Regions from separate parts of the Colwellia sp. 6M3 genome, predicted to be linked through region 1. Evidence: predicted binding sites of a transcription regulator. Region 1 holds the regulator's gene; each other region holds the start of a gene.
The links. Region 1 encodes sigma-54, which starts transcription at its own class of promoters, with help from an activator protein. Its sites were predicted from a motif close to GTTGGCACGNNNNTNGNNT; they were not measured.
Positions count from the first base shown of each region.

Region 1 (4,681 bases):
TAAGGATGTTGAACTTACTGTCAGGTGTTTAATATGGTATTTAGCACCTGAATATTATGCATTACAATCAAATTAACGTGTGAGTACGCCATATATAATTGAAAACTACATTATTTTGAGGTTAATTAAGGTTACTTTAGTCTCGTAAACTTGAACCAAAAAAATTAACCAAAAAAGTTAAACAGCCCGATGATAAATGACAATTATTAACTTTCTATTAAATTATACCAAATGAGTGAAAATTCGACTAAATGAATATGTAATGCATTTCGACTTTACAGGCAAAGCCGAGAATGAATATGCTTGAGGTAATTCGATTGTGCTAAATTCCCAACTTTAACGATAAGTTAGCTAATTCATTATTTTATATGGTATCGAATGTTAATATTTAACGCGTTGAGTTTACCGTAATTTTCGATATTTCGCAGCTTTTTTATTGACTTAACGGTGCCGACAATAAATATGAGTTTTGCTACTCGGCTTCATCAAATTTGTTGCTGAAAAGTTGGCAAATTTCTTCGAGTGCTAATTCAGCGTCTTCACCCGTAGCAATTACCTTAACGGTTTTACCTTGTGCACCTGCAAGCAGCATTATGCCCATAATACTGTTAGCGTCAGCATGATTGTCGTCTAATTCAATGGTGACTTTTGCGGTAAACTTTTGACTTAATTGTGCGAGTTTAGAAGCCGCTCGGGCATGAAGCCCAAGCTTGTTGATGATGAGAACATAACGGCTGGCTTGTGTGCTCATAGCAAGTTACGTTGTGGCAACAGGTAAATCGCGATGACGAGACTGCACGTCTTTACGTTCTTTACGCATATTATTTGCGAGTAATTCGGTGATATATACAGAGCGATGCATACCGCCGGTACAACCAACCGCTATAGTAATATAACTGCGATTATTTCGTTCTAGATGCGGTAACCAGGTCATCATGAAGCTATTTATTTGCCAAATAAACTTTGTCACAATAGGTTGGCTAGCAAGGAAATCTTGCACAGGTTTATCTAATCCGGTGAAGCCCTTAAGTTCTTTATCCCAAAATGGGTTAGGTAAAAATCGCGCATCAAATACATAGTCTGCATCTTGTGGTACGCCATGTTTAAAGCCAAAAGATTCAAAAACAACCACCATAGAACCCGATTTTTTACCTAGTATACGCTCTCTAACTAAGTCGGCCAGCTGATGTGGTGATAGTTGGCTAGTGTTGATATATAAATGTGCGCGACTTGCGATAGGTTCAAGAAGCTTTTTTTCTAAGGCTATGGCTTGGTCTAAGGCTATATTTTGTCTAATTAGCGGATGTAAGCGTCGTGTCTCGCTGAAACGACGGATAAGGTCACTATCGTCGGCATCTAAATAAAGTAAACTTAACTCTACTGCATTAGGTAAGTATTCTATAATTTCGGGTACATCGTTAGGATCAGCAGGTAGGTTTCGAACATCTAGGCTGACGGCAACATTTTCATAATCATTAATGACGGTATGAATTAAAGCGGGTAACAAATTAACCGGTATGTTATCTACACAATAGTAGCCCAGATCTTCTAATACGCGTAATGCAACACTTTTACCTGATCCTGAACGACCACTGACTATAATTAACTTCATGGGGACTTAACTCGCCTGTTGGATTAGCTGAAACAGCTCTTGGTTACTTTGGCATTTACGCACTTGTTTGCAAAATTGTTTTTCACGAAAAATTTTTGCGATACTTTGTAATGTACACAGGTGATTTTGGCATTCATTTTCGGGCACAAATAAAGCAATAAAAATGTCCACAGGACGATTATCTATCGCATCAAAATCTATCGGCTCTTCTGTGGTAATAACCACCGCAATGGGTTGGGTAGAATTATCTAAACGTCCATGCGGTATCGCTATGCCATTTCCTATGCCGGTAGAACCCATTCTTTCGCGCTTAACTAGGCTTTCTAGTAGCTGAAAAGTATCGTGTTCAACCAATTTTTCAGCGGCCAGACTACTTAAGTATTCTAGAATACGTTTTTTACTGGAACCCGGTGCTGCACAAATAGTGCATTCCGGGGTTAGGATATCTTGCAACTTCATAAACTTATAAAACCTAAAGCGACTTGGCGCTAATGCTTGTTGATTTTGCCTTTGTATTTCAAAATTTGGCGATCTAATTTATCAATTAATGCATCAATTGATGCGTACATATCGTTATGTTCAGCCTTAGCGTGAACCTCAGAGCCCGTTAAATGCACAGTAGATTCAGCGATCTGGTTCAATTTTTCAACCGTTAGTACCACATGTACATTATTAATGTGTTCAAAGTGGCGCTCTATTTTTTCAAATTTAGCATTAACATAATCACGTAATGAGTCGGTAACATCGACATGGTGTCCAGTAAGATTAATTTGCATAAGCTTCATTCCTCTTTTTTGGTGATTAAGACTGCCTACAATAGGCTTTTACGTTGATTTGACGGCGGTATAGAGAGTGACTCTCGATACTTGGCAATAGTGCGTCTTGCTACTTTAATGCCTTGTTCGGCCAAGATATCGGCGATTTTACTGTCGCTTAATGGCTTTGCGGGTATTTCGGCGGCAACAAGTTTTTTAATTAACTCACGAATAGCGGTTGATGAGCATTCACCACCATTTTCAGTACTTACATGGCTAGAGAAGAAGTATTTAAGCTCAAAAATGCCTCTGGGTGTATGCATATACTTTTGTGTAGTAACACGAGAAATAGTCGATTCGTGCATATCTACCGCTTCGGCAATATCATTTAAAACCATAGGTCGCATAGCTTCAGGGCCATGTTCAAAGAAACCCTGCTGGCGCTGTACAATACAATTGGACACTTTTAACAAGGTATCGTTCCTGCTTTCAAGGCTTTTGATAAACCATTTAGCTTCTTGCAAGTTCGAGCGAATAAATTGACTGTCTGCTGATGATTTCATCGAGCGAGACATGGCAGCATATTGTTGATTTACTGATAACTTAGGTGCTGTGTCTGGGTTTAGCTCTACAGTCCAGCGACCATTTTTCTTTTCAACCGACACGTCAGGAATAACATACTGTTCTTCACTCTTGATAACACTATCGCCCGGGCGAGGGTCTAATGATTGTATTAAGCGAATAACTTCACGTAATTGGTCTTCTTTAATGCGTAACTTTCGCATCAATTGGCGATAATCGCGATTACCCAATAATTCGATATGCTCAGTTACCGCTAACTTACTTTCAGCGAGCCAAGGCGTATCTTTTGAAAATTGGTTGAGCTGAATAAGTAAACACTCTGGAATTGAACGAGCCGCTACGCCCACCGGATCAAAAACGTTAATCCGTTTAAGCACTACTTCAATTTCATCAAGTTCAACACCATCAATGCCTACGCTTTCTAATATCTCGTCTGCAGAAACTGTTAGGTAGCCGGCATCATCTATAGCTTCAATAATAGCGATAGCAATTGTTCTATCGGTATCGCTAAATGGTGTTAGTTCCATTTGCCAAATAAGATGGTCTTGTAAGGAGTCTTTTGTTTCACCCTGATAGGTATAATCTTCTGATGCATGACCAACACCGCCACTGCTCGCACTGGCACTAAAGTTGTCATCCCACGTTGTATCACTATTTAATTCTTCGGGTATGTCAGTTTTTGCTAAGCCTTCTGATGAACTTATTTCATCAATAGTCGGTGCAGAATCTTCGCTGCCATCTGAGGATATTTCTACGCTATCGCCAATACCAGCGGAGTATGCTTCTTCTAAATTGTCAGGGGTGTTTTCTGAATTGTTGTCGGGAGATTCATCAACTTCAAGTAAAGGGTTACTTTCAAGAGCTTCTTGAATTTCTTGTTGTAAATCCAAGGTCGATAATTGCAACAGCTTGATAGCCTGCTGCAATTGCGGGGTCATCGTTAATTGTTGTCCGATACGGAGTTGCAGAGTAGGACGCATTTACGTTTTCTTTTCCCTGTTCAAGTACATTAGTATGTTACCGAGTAAGTCTGTTATTCACTATAGCGTGAATTGTTCACCAAGGTATACATCTCTTACGTGTTGATTTGCAAGTATTTCAGTAGAGTTACCTTCGGCAATAAGCTCGCCGTGACTAACAATATAGGCGTGCTCACAGACATCGAGGGTTTCACGTACATTATGGTCGGTAATTAAGATACCTATGCCACGTTCTTTTAAGTGTAGGATAATTTTTTTTATATCACCTACCGAAATTGGATCAACACCAGCAAAAGGTTCATCAAGGAGAATAAATTTAGGATCTGCAGCTAAAGCTCGCGCTATTTCAACTCGTCGACGTTCACCACCAGACAGGCTCATGCCGAGGTTGTCTTTGATATGACCAATGTTAAATTCTTCTAATAAATGCTCAAGTTTTTCTTCTCTTTCAACGTCGGTTAGCGTTTTACGGGTTTGTAAAATCGCCATTATGTTGTCATAAACCGTTAGTTTGCGAAAAATTGAAGCTTCTTGAGGTAGATAACCAATACCTTTGCGGGCACGTTCATGCATGGGCAATAAGGTTAAATCTTCGTCATTTAAAATAATTGAGCCACTGTCGTTATTAACTAAGCCAACGATCATGTAAAACGAAGTGGTTTTACCCGCGCCATTTGGTCCTAATAAGCCAACAATTTGTCCAGCAGAAACCTTCATACTAACGTTTTTAACGACTTTTCTGCCTTTGTAGG
Region 1 covers NZ_JACGWF010000003.1:37,675-42,355, reverse strand. The annotation lists gene H4J50_RS01295 (HPr family phosphocarrier protein) at 473-751, opposite strand; gene rapZ (RNase adapter RapZ) at 758-1,612, opposite strand; gene ptsN (PTS IIA-like nitrogen regulatory protein PtsN) at 1,619-2,071, opposite strand; gene hpf (ribosome hibernation promoting factor) at 2,101-2,388, opposite strand; gene H4J50_RS01275 (RNA polymerase factor sigma-54) at 2,424-3,929, opposite strand; gene lptB (LPS export ABC transporter ATP-binding protein) at 3,990-4,681, opposite strand, start outside.

Region 2 (4,681 bases), on a different contig from region 1:
AATTGAACATTTTTTTCAATAAGCTCAGCGGCAACTTCGGAGATCAGTGTTAAAAAAGTTAAATCTCTGCCATTTAAACTGTCATCGGGATGCGACTTATAGCAACAAAATGTCCCGTACATCCCTCCATCAGAAAGAACGATAGGAACGCCAATATAACAACCAATGTTCAATTCCTTTGTTATCGGCATGACATTCGTTATTGGGTTAGCTTTAGTATCAGTGATTATGGGGTCTAGTTGATTATCAGCAATTTTTTGGCAATAAGTTTCTTTAATCACGTCTGAATTTCCAACGCAGACTGTTGAGCTTGAAGTTTGCTTATCGACTAATTTGAATACGCGGTCATTACCAACAAACTCTGAAATGAAAGCGACTTCCATATCTAAATGTTTGCGAACAAGTGCGAGTAGGTTTAATAATTTAGCGCCAACGTTAGTTTCTTCATTCGGATCAAAAATGTGGTCGATAAATTGTCTGTCCATATATTTATCCATACAATAAAAATGTGCAGCGTATATTAAATAATACTATTTATAACCGCCAATGGTGTCAAGTTTTGACTTTTTAATGAGAGGTTTAGCGATTGTTTTAAGTGTTACTTTAAAAATAAAAAACCTATTTACTAGCGCAGAAGGTATGAAATTATCACCTCTGTTAGGTTGAAATTTTTGTCGCTTGTTTGACTAATAAGTATAGAGTACTGCACGCCATAGCATTAAAGTATTAACCCTGTAATAGCACTATTCATTTATAGTACGAATCGACAGTGGCTATAAATTTTGATTTCCCACTAAACTCCTTACACTATATGAATTATTAAGGCTTAAAACAAGATGTTAAGTGTTGTTAATATTTTTATAATATCGTTAGTTTACTGATTAATTTTAGTTGTGGCTGATCAGCTAAACGACAATCCTAGTGACCTTTTTATGCAAGCTATTAATAACGCAAGTCTTCAACAATCACTAGTGACTACACAGTCTAATGGTTATCTAATTTATGTGTAAAATGCAGTTTATTACTTCTATTATCAATAAATAGAGCGTGCTATTCATCAATCTTTAAAGCATACGACTTAATGCCCAAGCAGTTAATATTAAAAGCGTTAAAGCGATCATGGTTTTTGTTTTATGTTTACTTATAATACGCTCAGCTTGATTACCGGCGTAATACACGACAATCGCTAGACCAAAATATCGAATAGATCTTGCAATAGCCGAGGCTATTATAAATAAAGTGAGTGAATATTTAGTTGCACCAGCTGCCAGCATGGCTATTTGAAACGGAATTGGCACTATGCCTAAGGTGATAACAAACCAAAAACCTTGGTCATGCATTTTTTGTTTCACACTTTCAAATTGTTCGGGGTTTGAAAATGTGTTGATAACCCACTCGCCAGCAATATCAAATAGATAATACCCCAGTGTATAACCAAGTAAAGCGCCAGCTATACAGCCTAATGTTGCCATGAATGCAATAAGCCAAAGTTTTTCGCGGCGTGCCTGCATAAGAGGAATTAATACGGCCTCTAAAGGAATGGGGACTATGGTAGATTCTAGAAAAGAAGCAATGGTAATACCTCTAAGCATATGTCTAGAATCTATAAATTCACGCGTTTTTTGTTTAATCTTATTTTGTACGGACATCAAAACTCCTTTTAGTTGTCGGTAATTATCGAGGTAAGTAGATATATCGAGTGTTAAATTTAATATGAAATTTCAAAAAGTATCGATTGTTAGACTATTGCATTATTTTCATTGATTATTTTTCATATTGAATGGCGTTAACGTACCAAATTTTTTCACCCGTAGGCGTTTTAACCACTACTTCGTCATCAACTTCTTTTTTTAAACATGCGCGTGAAATCGGTGAGTCAATTGAAGAGTAGTCGTTGCGACCATAGATTTCTTCTGGACCAACAATGCGAAACTTTAGCGTTTCATTGTCGTCATTTTCTAAACTGACCCAAGCACCGAAAAATACTTTGCCTTCTTGTTGAGGGCCGTAATCGACAACTTTTAACTCTTCGAGTATTTTTCGCAGATAACGCACGCGGCGATCAATCTCTCGCAAACGCTTTTTATTATATTGGTAATCAGCGTTCTCACTTCGATCCCCTAAACTTGCCGCCCACGAAACTTTTCGGGTTGTTTCTGGACGGTCTTCTCGCCAGAGTTTATTTAACTCTTGCTGAAGTAATACATAGCCTGGTCGAGTAATTAATTTGGTTTTCATATGTTGTTTTGTGAGTTCGATAATTGGAGGAAATAGCAGTGATATTTTGCAAATAATAAGAAAAATAAAACCCTCATTAAGCTGTAGGTAATAATATAATGAAATATATTGTTATGCTAGAGAGTATTTGTTCAGGCGTAAATCACGTAATTCATTTAAAAGCTAATGTTCAACATGGCGTTACGAACATCAACTTTGACGTAGCTTATAAATATCACACGTTTGTGTAATACACATTGTGATACTTTCACTTTACCCACCTATGTACTTTTTACAATCCAATCGGTAAATAAATCGCGATGATGATTCAATAACACAAAAAATAAATGGGAAAAATAAATTATATCTTTATTAATCAGTGCTTTATTTTACTGGCATAGATGTGGCATTAGTATTGTTGTCTTAACTAAAAGGAGAATAATATGAAAAACTCAATTCGTTCAATTATTGCGTTAACATTATTAACAGTTGGCTCGTCAGCAGCATATGCAGAGAACACATGGAAAGATACCTCAAAAGACGCTTGGTTAGATGGTAAAGCCGAAAGCACTTTATTATTTAATACGAATCTGAATTCTTTCGACATCAATACTGATGTGAAAAACGGTGTAGTCATTCTAACGGGTAAAGTTGAAAGCGACGTTGATAAAGCGTTGGCTGAAGAGTTAGTTGCTAGCCTAGAAGGTGTGAATTCAGTCGATAACCGTTTGACAGTAATAGATAATAAATCTACCAAAGACAGTAAAATGCTTATCGCATTAACAGATTCCAAAATTGAAACAGTTGTAAAAACAAAGCTTTTATTTGAATCAGAAGTAAGCGGAACCGCTATCGAAGTAGAAGTCATAAAAGGCGTGGTTACATTATCAGGTCAAGTTGACTCAGATGCAGCAAAACAACTAGCTGTTGCTATTGCCAAAAATACAACCGACGTTAAATCGGTGGTTGATAAATTGGAAATGGTTAAGCATTAGTATTTCGCAATAGTTCAACTAAACGCACGCTCTAGGCGTGCGTTTAACTTTCGCACTTTTCAAAATTTGAACATGTGTTCATCATAATCTATCGTTGTTCTGATTTGGTGTTGCTGAGTTTTGATTTTATATTATTTCAACATTGCTTTCTCTCGAAAGCTAATTTGGAGGATTAGATGGCTTCAGCACCAACCTCTCAAGATAATGTGTACGCAATAGCTTCTACTTTACATAATAGTAAGTTAACACCAAAAAGTAACTCCAAGCTAACCCTATTACTGGTTAATGAGTTCGAAAATCAATTGACAGATTGGCGCAATATATTTGGCACTCACTTTCAAATACAAACAGCAAGTGATGGTTTAATGGCGTTAAAAGCTATTTTAAATGGCAACATTGACATAGTACTTTCATCAACACAATTAGCTCAAATGACTAGCGCGGATGTGTGTAAATTTGTGAAACAGCATAAGTCGACAGAGCACATTCAAATGATTTTTATTAGTGATCATTACAGTGAAATAGAAGAGGAGCAAATGCTAGATTTAGGGGCTATTGATTATATTGCCTCAGATACTTTGCCTAAAATCCTATTCAGTCGTGTAAAAAATCATATTAAATTAGTGAAGCACACTAAAGAGCTGGAACTGGTTTCAAAAACCGATGCTTTAACCGGTATTGCTAATCGGTTCTGTTTTGATAACCAGTTAGTTCATGACTGGCAAGCTGTAATACGAGGGGCAGGAGATATATCACTTATTATGGTCGATATTGACCACTTTAAACATTACAACGATGAATTTGGCCATGTGAAAGGCGATGAATGCTTAACCCTAGTCGCTCAGTGTTTAGTGGCAACTAGAAAGCGCACTACAGATCTTGTTGCCAGATTTGGTGGAGAGGAGTTTGTTATTTTACTGCCATTTACCGACTTAGTAGGTGCTACAAAAATAGCCAACGATTTGGTTAAGTCGGTTAACGGGCTAAGTATCCCGCATGCCGCCAATGCAAAATACCATAACATTACTATCAGTGCAGGGGTAACGAGCTATTCGCCCACTTTTAAAGATGAAACAAGTATTGGGATTAAAGAGTTTATGAATCAAGCAGACGTCAGTTTATATAAAGCAAAAACATACGGTCGTAACCAAGTTTGTAGTTAGTTAATGAGCTATTTAAGGGGAAGAATTTTGCAAAATTACTGGAATGCCATTGTTCAGATATTTAAAAAAAGCCTGAAACAGAGACCGAAAAACCCCTATGTGCAGCCTGGTCAATATTATTGCTGGTACAATCAGGAAAACACTCAATATTTTCAATCCAATAGCGGCAAATAGTGCTGTTAGTTTAAACGCTGATATTTTTACGATATACATATTACAGTAGAAAATCAGCGTAACTAACTAACATTAAAGTAAGTATATTTAGATTGTGTAATTTTTAACAAAAGATGGTGCGATAACACGGCT
Region 2 covers NZ_JACGWF010000008.1:30,056-34,736, reverse strand. The annotation lists gene H4J50_RS03345 (EAL domain-containing protein) at 1-485, opposite strand, end outside; gene H4J50_RS03340 (YqaA family protein) at 1,065-1,649, opposite strand; gene greB (transcription elongation factor GreB) at 1,765-2,238, opposite strand; gene H4J50_RS19545 (hypothetical protein) at 2,337-2,468, shown strand; gene H4J50_RS03330 (BON domain-containing protein) at 2,661-3,212, shown strand; gene H4J50_RS03325 (diguanylate cyclase) at 3,389-4,375, shown strand.
Region 2: the regulator sigma-54 is predicted to act here: its motif matches at 2,609-2,627, upstream of H4J50_RS03330 (BON domain-containing protein).

Region 3 (4,681 bases), on a different contig from region 1:
AAATGATATTATTTCATCAATCAATGAATGTAGTTCATCATTAAAGTGAATAAACAGCTAAAAAGGAGTTAACCAGTGTTAGAGAGGATACATTTAGAAATATTAACCGCAATAAAAGAACATGGAACCCTAACTAAAGCGGCTGATTCATTACATTTATCTCAATCTGCGTTAAGTCACAGCATTAAAAAGCTTGAAGGCCAGATAGCTACGCCAATATGGAAAAAAGAAGGTCGAAACCTACGTCTTACCGCTGCTGGAGAACGCATTCAAACACTAGCTAATAGAGTGTTGCCGCAATTTTTACATACCGAGTTATTACTGAGTCAGATTGCAAAAGGCGAAATGGGATCATTACGCATTGGTATGGAATGCCACCCTTGTTATCAATGGTTACTGAGAGTTATTCAGCCTTATTTAGAACAATGGCCAGATATTGATATGGACGTGAAGCAGGAGTTCCAGTTTGGCGCTTTAGGGGCATTACTTAGCTACGAAATAGACGTACTTATTACACCAGACCCACTCTTTAAACCTAAAATAGAATACATCCCTGTTTTTGACTATGAACATAGACTCGTGGTTTCTGCATCTCACGAACTGGCAAAAAAAGGTTTTGTATTACCGGAGCAACTAAACGAAGAAGTACTTTTTAGTTACCCTGTTGAACCGCTAAGGCTCGATATTTTCAGTCAATTCCTCAATCCCGCAAAATGTTCAGTTAAGAAACACAAATACATAGAGACAACTGAGATCATGTTGCAAATGGTGGCCGCTGGTCGAGGCGTTTGTGCTTTACCTGGCTGGCTAGTAGATGAATATTCAAAATCAATGCCTATTAAGAGTATTCGTTTCGGAGAGAAAGGTATTCGTAAACAGATTTTTGTCGGTGTTCGTAAAGATGAACAGCATATAGACTACTTAAACGACTTTATCGCTCAAGCTAAAAAGACAAAATAATAAATTTACTTTCTTAATAATTAAGCTTTCCTTATCACAATAACAAAAAGGTTAAAAATATGTCAGGCGAAACAAATATTAATACACTACTAGCATCAATGGAGCCTAAGTTACTTGATGGCGATTATGTGTTCTGCACATTTAAAGATGCAAAATATGGCGATCATGCTGAGCTTTTTCCTTTAGCTGCTTACCTTGAGTCTGAAGGGTTAACGCTATTAATAAAGCAAGATATTGCTGATAAAGCAGGTTTAGCCTATGAAGCCATATTTAAAGGCATAACCTTAACAATACATTCAAGCCTTGAAGCGGTTGGCTTAACAGCTGCAATTGCCACAAAGCTTACAGAAAAAGGTATCAGTGCGAATGTCATTGCCGCTTTTTATCATGATCATATTTTTGTACAAGCAGATAAGTCAGCACTAGCCATGCAAGCTTTAGCTGAATTTAACAACTAAACAGCACTTTATAATTCATCAGAATATACATTATATTTTAAGCATAAGCTTTGATGAGTTAGGCATACAATTTAATATTAGAATGAGCGATAAATTACACATAATTACCTGTAGTTTTAGCTCATTTCAAATGATTAAAATGGATTAGTTAACTTTTAGTTTTAAAAATTAAGCTTTATTTTAACTAATAATATACATCTAATATTTAAGATATGAAAAGGCCTATCCTCCGACAAAGTAGTCATTAAGGTAACTGGCTTTTAAAAACAACAACTGCCACAAAGCAGTCTAAATTTACGAATAAAAATCATCCCGCCTAACGATCACTTTGAAACGAAATCTGACCTTTCACTAATTCGTTTTTATGACTTTTCTGTGCGATTTGACCTAATAACCTTAAAAGTTTAAGGACTTAGAGCGAATTGCAGTCACATGGAAAGTTGGCAGGTTGTCTAAATATAAGTTCGCTGAACGCTATTTATATATGCTAAAAAATAATTCAAAAGTTTACTCTGACCCCAGATACCCCAGATATTTGATCAACTCAGATATTTAATCAACTCAGATATTTAATCAACTCAGATATGTTTCAAAGCTTATATTGTGATCTGTAAGAACAACTAGTAGAGTCCGGGAATTACCAGACACTTACAAAGAAGGTTGTCAGGTTTTTTTACAAAAACGTAAAAAACACAGCCTAAAAAGTTCATTCGGCTAGTCTAAATCAAACAAAGAAACATAAGTGATTGTTTTAATTTGACATTAATATCTTGGCACATAACATGCAGCATCGAGAAATGCTTTGAAATATTTTTGAAGCGATTAAAAGGAATGTCAAAGTGAAATTAATCAAACTTCTAATAGCGGTATCCATGGTAGCAAGTACATCATTCGTACAAGCAACCCCTATCACTCTTCCCAATTCATCTCTTTTTGACAACTCAGATGTTAATTATGGTTCCCTTCAAAGTGATTGTGGCGGTGGTTTTACCTGTTTTCTGGATGCCAGTTCTCTTGGCGCTGGTGGCGGCGGCGATCATTTTGATGATGCGATGGGCGTAGCACTAAACGGTAATGCCTATGGTGTAGGTGGCGGCGACTGGGACGGTACGTCTTTAAAGTTGGATACAATATCATTCGGCGGTCTTGATATTTTTGTTGAATTTATGGCTCTTGGCCCGGTAATGCGCCAACTTGTTACCGTTACAAACACCAATGCGAATACAGAATTAGCCAATCTGTCATGGCAGAACAATACAGGTAATGATGGTGGTCAACAAACCATTGCAACAAGTAATGGTGACTTATTGGCAACAACTGATGATAAATGGGTTGTGACCGCAGATAGTACGACAGGAACAGATAACGAAGTTAATTCATGGATATATGGCAGTAATGGTGCTTTTTCTCCAACTTCTGTTTTCTTAACGGATCTTTCTTCTAGTTTCGGGAGCTCTGGAGATGAAGGGTTTTCTGCATTATTTGATATGGAGCTATTAGCTGGCCAAACGGCTTCTTTGATGTTCTTCGTAGGTATTGAAGGTATAAATCAAGATGGTATTAACCTTGCCTCTAATGTAAGTGATACAAGCTCAGCTATGTACAGAAGCTTAACGTCAGACCTTAGTGTTGCTAAACTTTCTCAAGTTCGAAATTGGAATGCGGCGACCTCAGTACCAGAGCCAACAACGCTTGCAATTTTTGCTTTGGCTTTACTCGGTTTACGCGTAAGAAAAATCTGCGCTTAATAACGCAGTTAATCAACATTTAAAAAGCCCTATCGTGGATGTATTGCCGTTTAATTAAGGTGAACGTTTTTTTGTTTGTCCAGCGAAACTGACAAACCCGATAGGCTGAAAGAAGCCATAGGAAGTTAGAAGTACACAACACAAGTAAACCTACTTTGGCGATGTTGGTGGGGAAGCGTCTAAAATAGCGCGAATCCCAACACCGAAGGTCGGCTCTTGGCTAATCAGTGACCTAAAGAACAAACCATAGTTCATGTCAGCAATGCGCACAAAGTGATCTTTAAATCTAGGGATTCCAACGACTGCTCTAGGTTAATTCCTGACCTAATAAACCATAAGATATGGCCAAGCAATACAAAGCCCCGCGAGGGCGAAGTTTTGTTTTTAATAAGGCTAAACTCGAATATTAATCATTAGTAGTCAGCGTTGTGCCAATTGCAGTCATTCCCCATTAATAAAGTGACCGTCTCAAATGGGCAGTGACCGACCGTAGCTATTTTCTTCTATCACTTCCAGTGAGAGTGGTTTTTCAGGGCTTCGACTGCGATAACCTGAAAATCAGCTCCACTGCGTGAGACGTTCTAGTAATATTTGCACATGCATTCTGCGACAGTAAAGTAACGAGTCAATGTATTTAACCTATTAGACTGCTTTAGAAGGCCTTTTATTTGTTCGGTTACTATCGCTAAAGCTGAATACTAAAGTTCTGCCCTATGTAACTGTTCAAGTTAATTGTCGCTTAATATACGTATACCTTCTATTTGTTCTTTTTTAATTTAACACCTCAATAATTTAATTAAATTCCATTATCAAAGCTTATCTGTTTAATTAAAGCAGATAAGCTTATTGAATTGCCACTAGTTTACTAGACGCTTCCTAGTAGTTCTGGGCAATGATTTTTATTAATTAAAAGTAATACTGGTATCGTCGATACTATAACTCACAGGCCCGAATGGCTTACCCGCAACACTCTGGAAACTGTTACAAAAAAGCCACCATTGCCAAATCCTTTTATCAACATTATGGTTTAATAAGATCAATATTTATTTCTGACTAGGACTGAGATTAATTGTCAAAGTAGTATAATCACTATGATAGGTTCCCATGACTTCTTCTGGAATCGTTATAACTACAGATCCCAACATCAAAGTGCCACTCAGTTCAGGTTCAATCATAAAAATACCTTCTGCATTGGTTTTCTTAAAATATGTTTTTTTATTAGTTAAAGCCTGGGTCACTTTATGGTTTGCTAACGGCTTACCATTTCTCAGTAAAAAAAATTGATTGAGCTTATTTTCTATTGGAACAAACTCTAAGACTAAACCTGCAGGCTGACTACTGGGTTTATCATGAATAGAACATTTATCTACACACATCAGCGTTTTAACATGCTTACTGTAACTTCTTTGCATTGGTTTACCTTCAGATGCTTTATGAAAGGCATCAATTGTCTCTTCATTAGCTTCTATTTCTTCAAAGTAAGTATCCACATTTTTAGCTGCTATTTCGCCATGC
Region 3 covers NZ_JACGWF010000010.1:57,994-62,674, forward strand. The annotation lists gene H4J50_RS04110 (LysR family transcriptional regulator) at 76-960, shown strand; gene H4J50_RS04115 (ACT domain-containing protein) at 1,020-1,418, shown strand; gene H4J50_RS19835 (PEP-CTERM sorting domain-containing protein) at 2,258-3,166, shown strand; gene H4J50_RS04125 (DUF4198 domain-containing protein) at 4,210-4,681, opposite strand, start outside.
Region 3: the regulator sigma-54 is predicted to act here: its motif matches at 2,188-2,206, upstream of H4J50_RS19835 (PEP-CTERM sorting domain-containing protein).

Region 4 (4,681 bases), on a different contig from region 1:
TATAGGACAAAGTTTTGAGTTCAAACAAGAAAAGTTAGCTGGTAATTTCGACACAGAGTTAGCCGATATTGAAGCGTGTTTAGTCCGCTGTAAAAAACAAAACCAAATTAATGGTTTAATCATTCATCAGTCTCAACTCTCAGTTGAACGAATGAAAACCTCTTTATTAGAAAATCATAATAAGTCATCAATGACTTATGATAGCAAAGGAAAAACCTCTGGTGGGCTGAGTAGCCTAGGGTTAAAAGCTTAAGCACTTTTATTTTTAGGTATAAATTTCAGCCACTAATGCTAATAATAAGTGATATGCTTTATCTCTTGACGGTTAGACGATGCATTATAAATTTCATATACATCTTTAAAGTCTAAGCTTAACTCTGTTGTGTAACTGTCACCAACAGGGTAACTTTTTACAACTTTAGCGCCACGAATAATACCTTGTACCGAAGCCTTTAGTAGCTGGTTATCTACCACTAAATTAGACATAGTGGTTTTGCCATCAATACTTTGCCCATAAACTTGTTCAGCAAGCTCGGCATAGGCAGCAATTTTTGATGCTTTCATTGCCATTAACATACGTTGTGTTTTGTGTGTTGAGTTTTGCAAACTAATTGGCGCTTGGCCAATAGCCGTTAATACAGGAAATTGCTCTGGCTTTACATTTTGCCATTCAACATGTCTATCAAACACCGAAGAACATGCGCTCAAAACTATAGCACTTAAAAAAATTGCGATATTATTGCGTAAAGTATTCATATTCACCTTCGATATTGTCATTCTCATCATTGGAGTATTATTTCTGTATAGCAATTGCACGAGCATCATCAGCTAGCATTGCGCTGTCACGTATGATCATGCCATCTTTCATTTTAACATTATCATCATTTTTAAAGTCATCGCCTACAACCCAAGCCGGAATAAAAGACTGAGCAGTTGCAACAACAACACGTGATTGCATACCTATCATCCGAGCATTAACTAAAACCCCTGCTTCTTGTTGCATCATGGTTCCGGTCACTACATAGTCAATTATCTGACGTTCAGGTAATTCTTTCCAATCTCGGCTAAAAACATAGTCACCATCTTCAGTAACTCGAATATGCCCAGTAGTTTTAAAATCAATAACCACTAAGCCATGTCGCTGCATTTCATGAACAAAGCTTTCAGATAGTTGATTACCAAGCCAATTGGTTGATTCTAAATTTTTTAAATCCACAAATGACGCAATGGCAATTGGCGTTTTAGGATTTACAAATGTACTACTTTCCAACATTTGATATGCCAAACCTTTAACTACATCGTTTATTGCATGACGAGGTAACGCAAAGCTGTCAATTTCTTGTTTATCAACGTAATTAGAACCATAAAAATCATTGTTTTTGGTTTTTACAGAACACGCCATAAGTGTCGGTATTAGTAGTGCTATAAGCCAATTTTTCATTGAGCTATCCTCAATTAATACAAATATCATAAAATTAATACAAATAACAAAGCATGATCCGCGCCAATATTTAAATTTAACTTGGCTTCATCAATATTAGATTAAAAACCAAACAGTATATGAATAAAAGATACCAGAGGAATTATTAATAACACTCTACTGATGCCTATTTGCTTACCTAATCGATTACCTAGTAGAACGCCTAAATAAAAGGCAAACCTCTCTGCTTATATTATAGAGTGATACCAAGTTGTGTATTCTGCAATGAATACCACCTAAAACTTTACCCTGTGTTTTAACACTGGGGGACATAAAAATACCACGTTTATCAACTCATATAATAGTGAACTAAATTAGCTAGGTAATAGCTTTACCAACATTGGTTTATATTTAAAGTATTAGTAGGCACAAAAAGTGCATATTTGAATAGAGAAATCGATCCACTATTAAAAGAGATATTTATGCGCTTAAGTTCAATTTGCCTTTGCTTTGCTTTATTCAGTAGTGCCAGTTTTGGACAATGGTATGAATCGCAAGGTGTGGCGAGCATAAAAAATGGTGATAATAAAGCAGCCAAAGCTCAAGCGATGCAAAATGCACTAAAAAAAGCGTTGTTGGTTGCAGGTGCTTCTGTATCAAGTGTACAACAAGTCGTTAACGGCTTACTCACCCAAGATCAAATAAGCATACGAGCCAGTGGCAGTGTTAATTCATTAGCCTTGATCAGTGAAACCTACAACGACGACTTTGTAACAGTTACTATTCGAGCTGATATTTTCCCACAAGAAAAAAAATGTTTTGCCGCTGATTATAAAAAATCGATGTTACTTACTCGTAGTAATATATTGCATCGAGAACAAGCCAATATTGGTAGTATTTATGCACTTGATAAAACATTAATTAAAAAGCTCGCCAGTAAAATACAGCAGCAAGGGATATATCTAGACACTAAGTTAGCGCTGCAAACCAAAACAGAATTTTCACGATACAATCAAAGCTTGCAAGCTCAAAGCTTAAAAAATTTAGCGATGTCGTTAGCTAATATGTCAGACAGCCAATATGTTTTATTTTCAGAAATTCAAGACCTATCTATGGCGGATGATGAAAACAATGATTGGCAATTCTGGCAAAAAAATATTTATCAACGCCAATTTAATATCGCACTCTATGTTCACGATGGCACCACAGGTGAAAGAATTCTAGATAAACATTATCAAAGTTCTGCGCCATGGGATTTTGATAAGCGTAAACATATTGATGTAACTAGCCAAAACTTTTGGCAGAGTGAATATGGCCAACAAATAAACCTGTCTTTAGATGACATGGTGCGAGATATCGACGAAAACATGATGTGTCAGCCAACCCAAGGTCGCATCGTGCAAGTTCAGGGTAATTCAATTACTTTTAACTTAGGCAAAAGACACGGGGTGCAAGTGGGTGATGAGTTCTCTTTACTGCATTTCAATAACTTTGTCAGTGATGATAAACGCACATACACCGGCTTTAATATTAGTCCTTATAAAGTGATTGTTACCTCAGTAAGCCAAGATAGTGCCCATGCAACAACGGCAGCACAACACGTATTAGACAATATACAAATAAATGACTTAGCCGTAAGATATTAAACAATAAGTTAAGAGTTCATTGAAAGGATGAATTCAACTGCTATTAATTAAGCCTCTGTTAGTGTTAATTTTATTTGATTTTTTTGAATACAAATTAATAAAATAGTTGTAGCATACTTGGGCTTTAAATAGCATTTCACTGCTCTGGGCTAGTTAATACTGCGTGGTGATAATCAAACTACTTGCGCTTTGTCCTCATAGTTTAACTGGATAAAACTGTGGCCTCCTAAGCCGCTGCTCCAGGTTCGAGTCCTGGTGGGGACGCCAGTAATTGCTTTTAGTAAGCCTCAATAGATCATTTTAAAACGGTTAATATCGTATTACGGCATCGTTTACCTTCGTTCCTTGATATCCTGTCACCACGACATACCGTACATCCTGTACCGTCGTTCTTTGACGTCCTGTCACCACGACATACCGTACATCCTGTTCCGTCGTTCCTTGACGTCCTGTCACCACGACATACCGTACATCCTGTTCCGTCGTTCCTTGACGTCCTGTCACCACGACATACCGTACATCCTGTACATAAAAAAGCCCCGCTATTGCGAGGCTAGTAGTTATGATGAGCTAATTGATAAGCTCTTAATTATTTTGTTCTATTGTAACTTCCTTGTCGTCTAATGCTGAGCCTGTGCTCAACACTGCTGATACTGCTAATATTAATACCGCTAATATTACCGTAGTCAGCTTAATTCCGCGTGACGACGACCTGTTCATTCTTTAATCCTGTATTATGTTGTATCTTTTTCTAATTTTTATTAATACGACGCATTAACATTAAAGCAACTTGTATAGATATTCAACCAAAAGCTCATTAAATGAACGATTTTAATTTTTTCTTATATAAATGCTAAAGTTTATATCTGTCTACTAACTTCCCTTTCAGTTTGCTCAATCAAATTAATAAGCGATCAAAATCTTATTTCATTCATTAAATCAGGTCATTTCACATTTAAAAGACGATAAATATAACTTAGTTAAAAATAATGCCATAAAAGTGCTAATTAAATTTGCAGTCAAGGGGCACTCTAGGTGAAAATAAGCGCAATTTATATCCCATCAAATTTAACAATAATTGGAGCAATTATGCCGTCGCGTCAACAACTGGCCAATGCAATTCGAGTTTTAAGCATGGATGCCGTGCAAAAAGCTAAATCAGGACACCCTGGAGCCCCAATGGGCATGGCAGATATCGCTGAAGTTTTATGGCGTGACTTTCTAAAGCATAATCCAACAGATACACAATGGGCCGATCGTGACCGCTTTGTTTTATCAAATGGCCACGGTTCAATGCTTATATATTCATTATTGCATTTAACGGGTTATGATCTACCAATTGGTGAGTTGAAAAACTTCCGTCAATTGCATTCAAAAACCCCTGGTCATCCAGAGTATGGTTACACACCAGGTGTTGAAACCACTACGGGCCCACTAGGTGCTGGTGTTTCTAATGCGGTAGGTATGGCAATTGCCGAAAAAACTTTAGCGGCACAATTTAACCGCGAAGGTCACAATATAGTTGATCACCACACTTATGTATTTTTAGGTGATGGTTGTTTAATGGAAGGTATTTCGCATGAAGCCTGTTCATTAGCGGGTACTTTAGGTTTAG
Region 4 covers NZ_JACGWF010000006.1:57,537-62,217, reverse strand. The annotation lists gene H4J50_RS02740 (flagella synthesis protein FlgN) at 1-253, shown strand, start outside; gene H4J50_RS02735 (LPP20 family lipoprotein) at 292-756, opposite strand; gene H4J50_RS02730 (FlgO family outer membrane protein) at 794-1,441, opposite strand; gene H4J50_RS02725 (flagella assembly protein FlgT) at 1,864-3,066, shown strand; tRNA gene H4J50_RS02720 (tRNA-Arg) at 3,258-3,333, shown strand; gene H4J50_RS19530 (hypothetical protein) at 3,652-3,786, opposite strand; gene tkt (transketolase) at 4,156-4,681, shown strand, end outside.
Region 4: the regulator sigma-54 is predicted to act here: its motif matches at 1,843-1,861, upstream of H4J50_RS02725 (flagella assembly protein FlgT).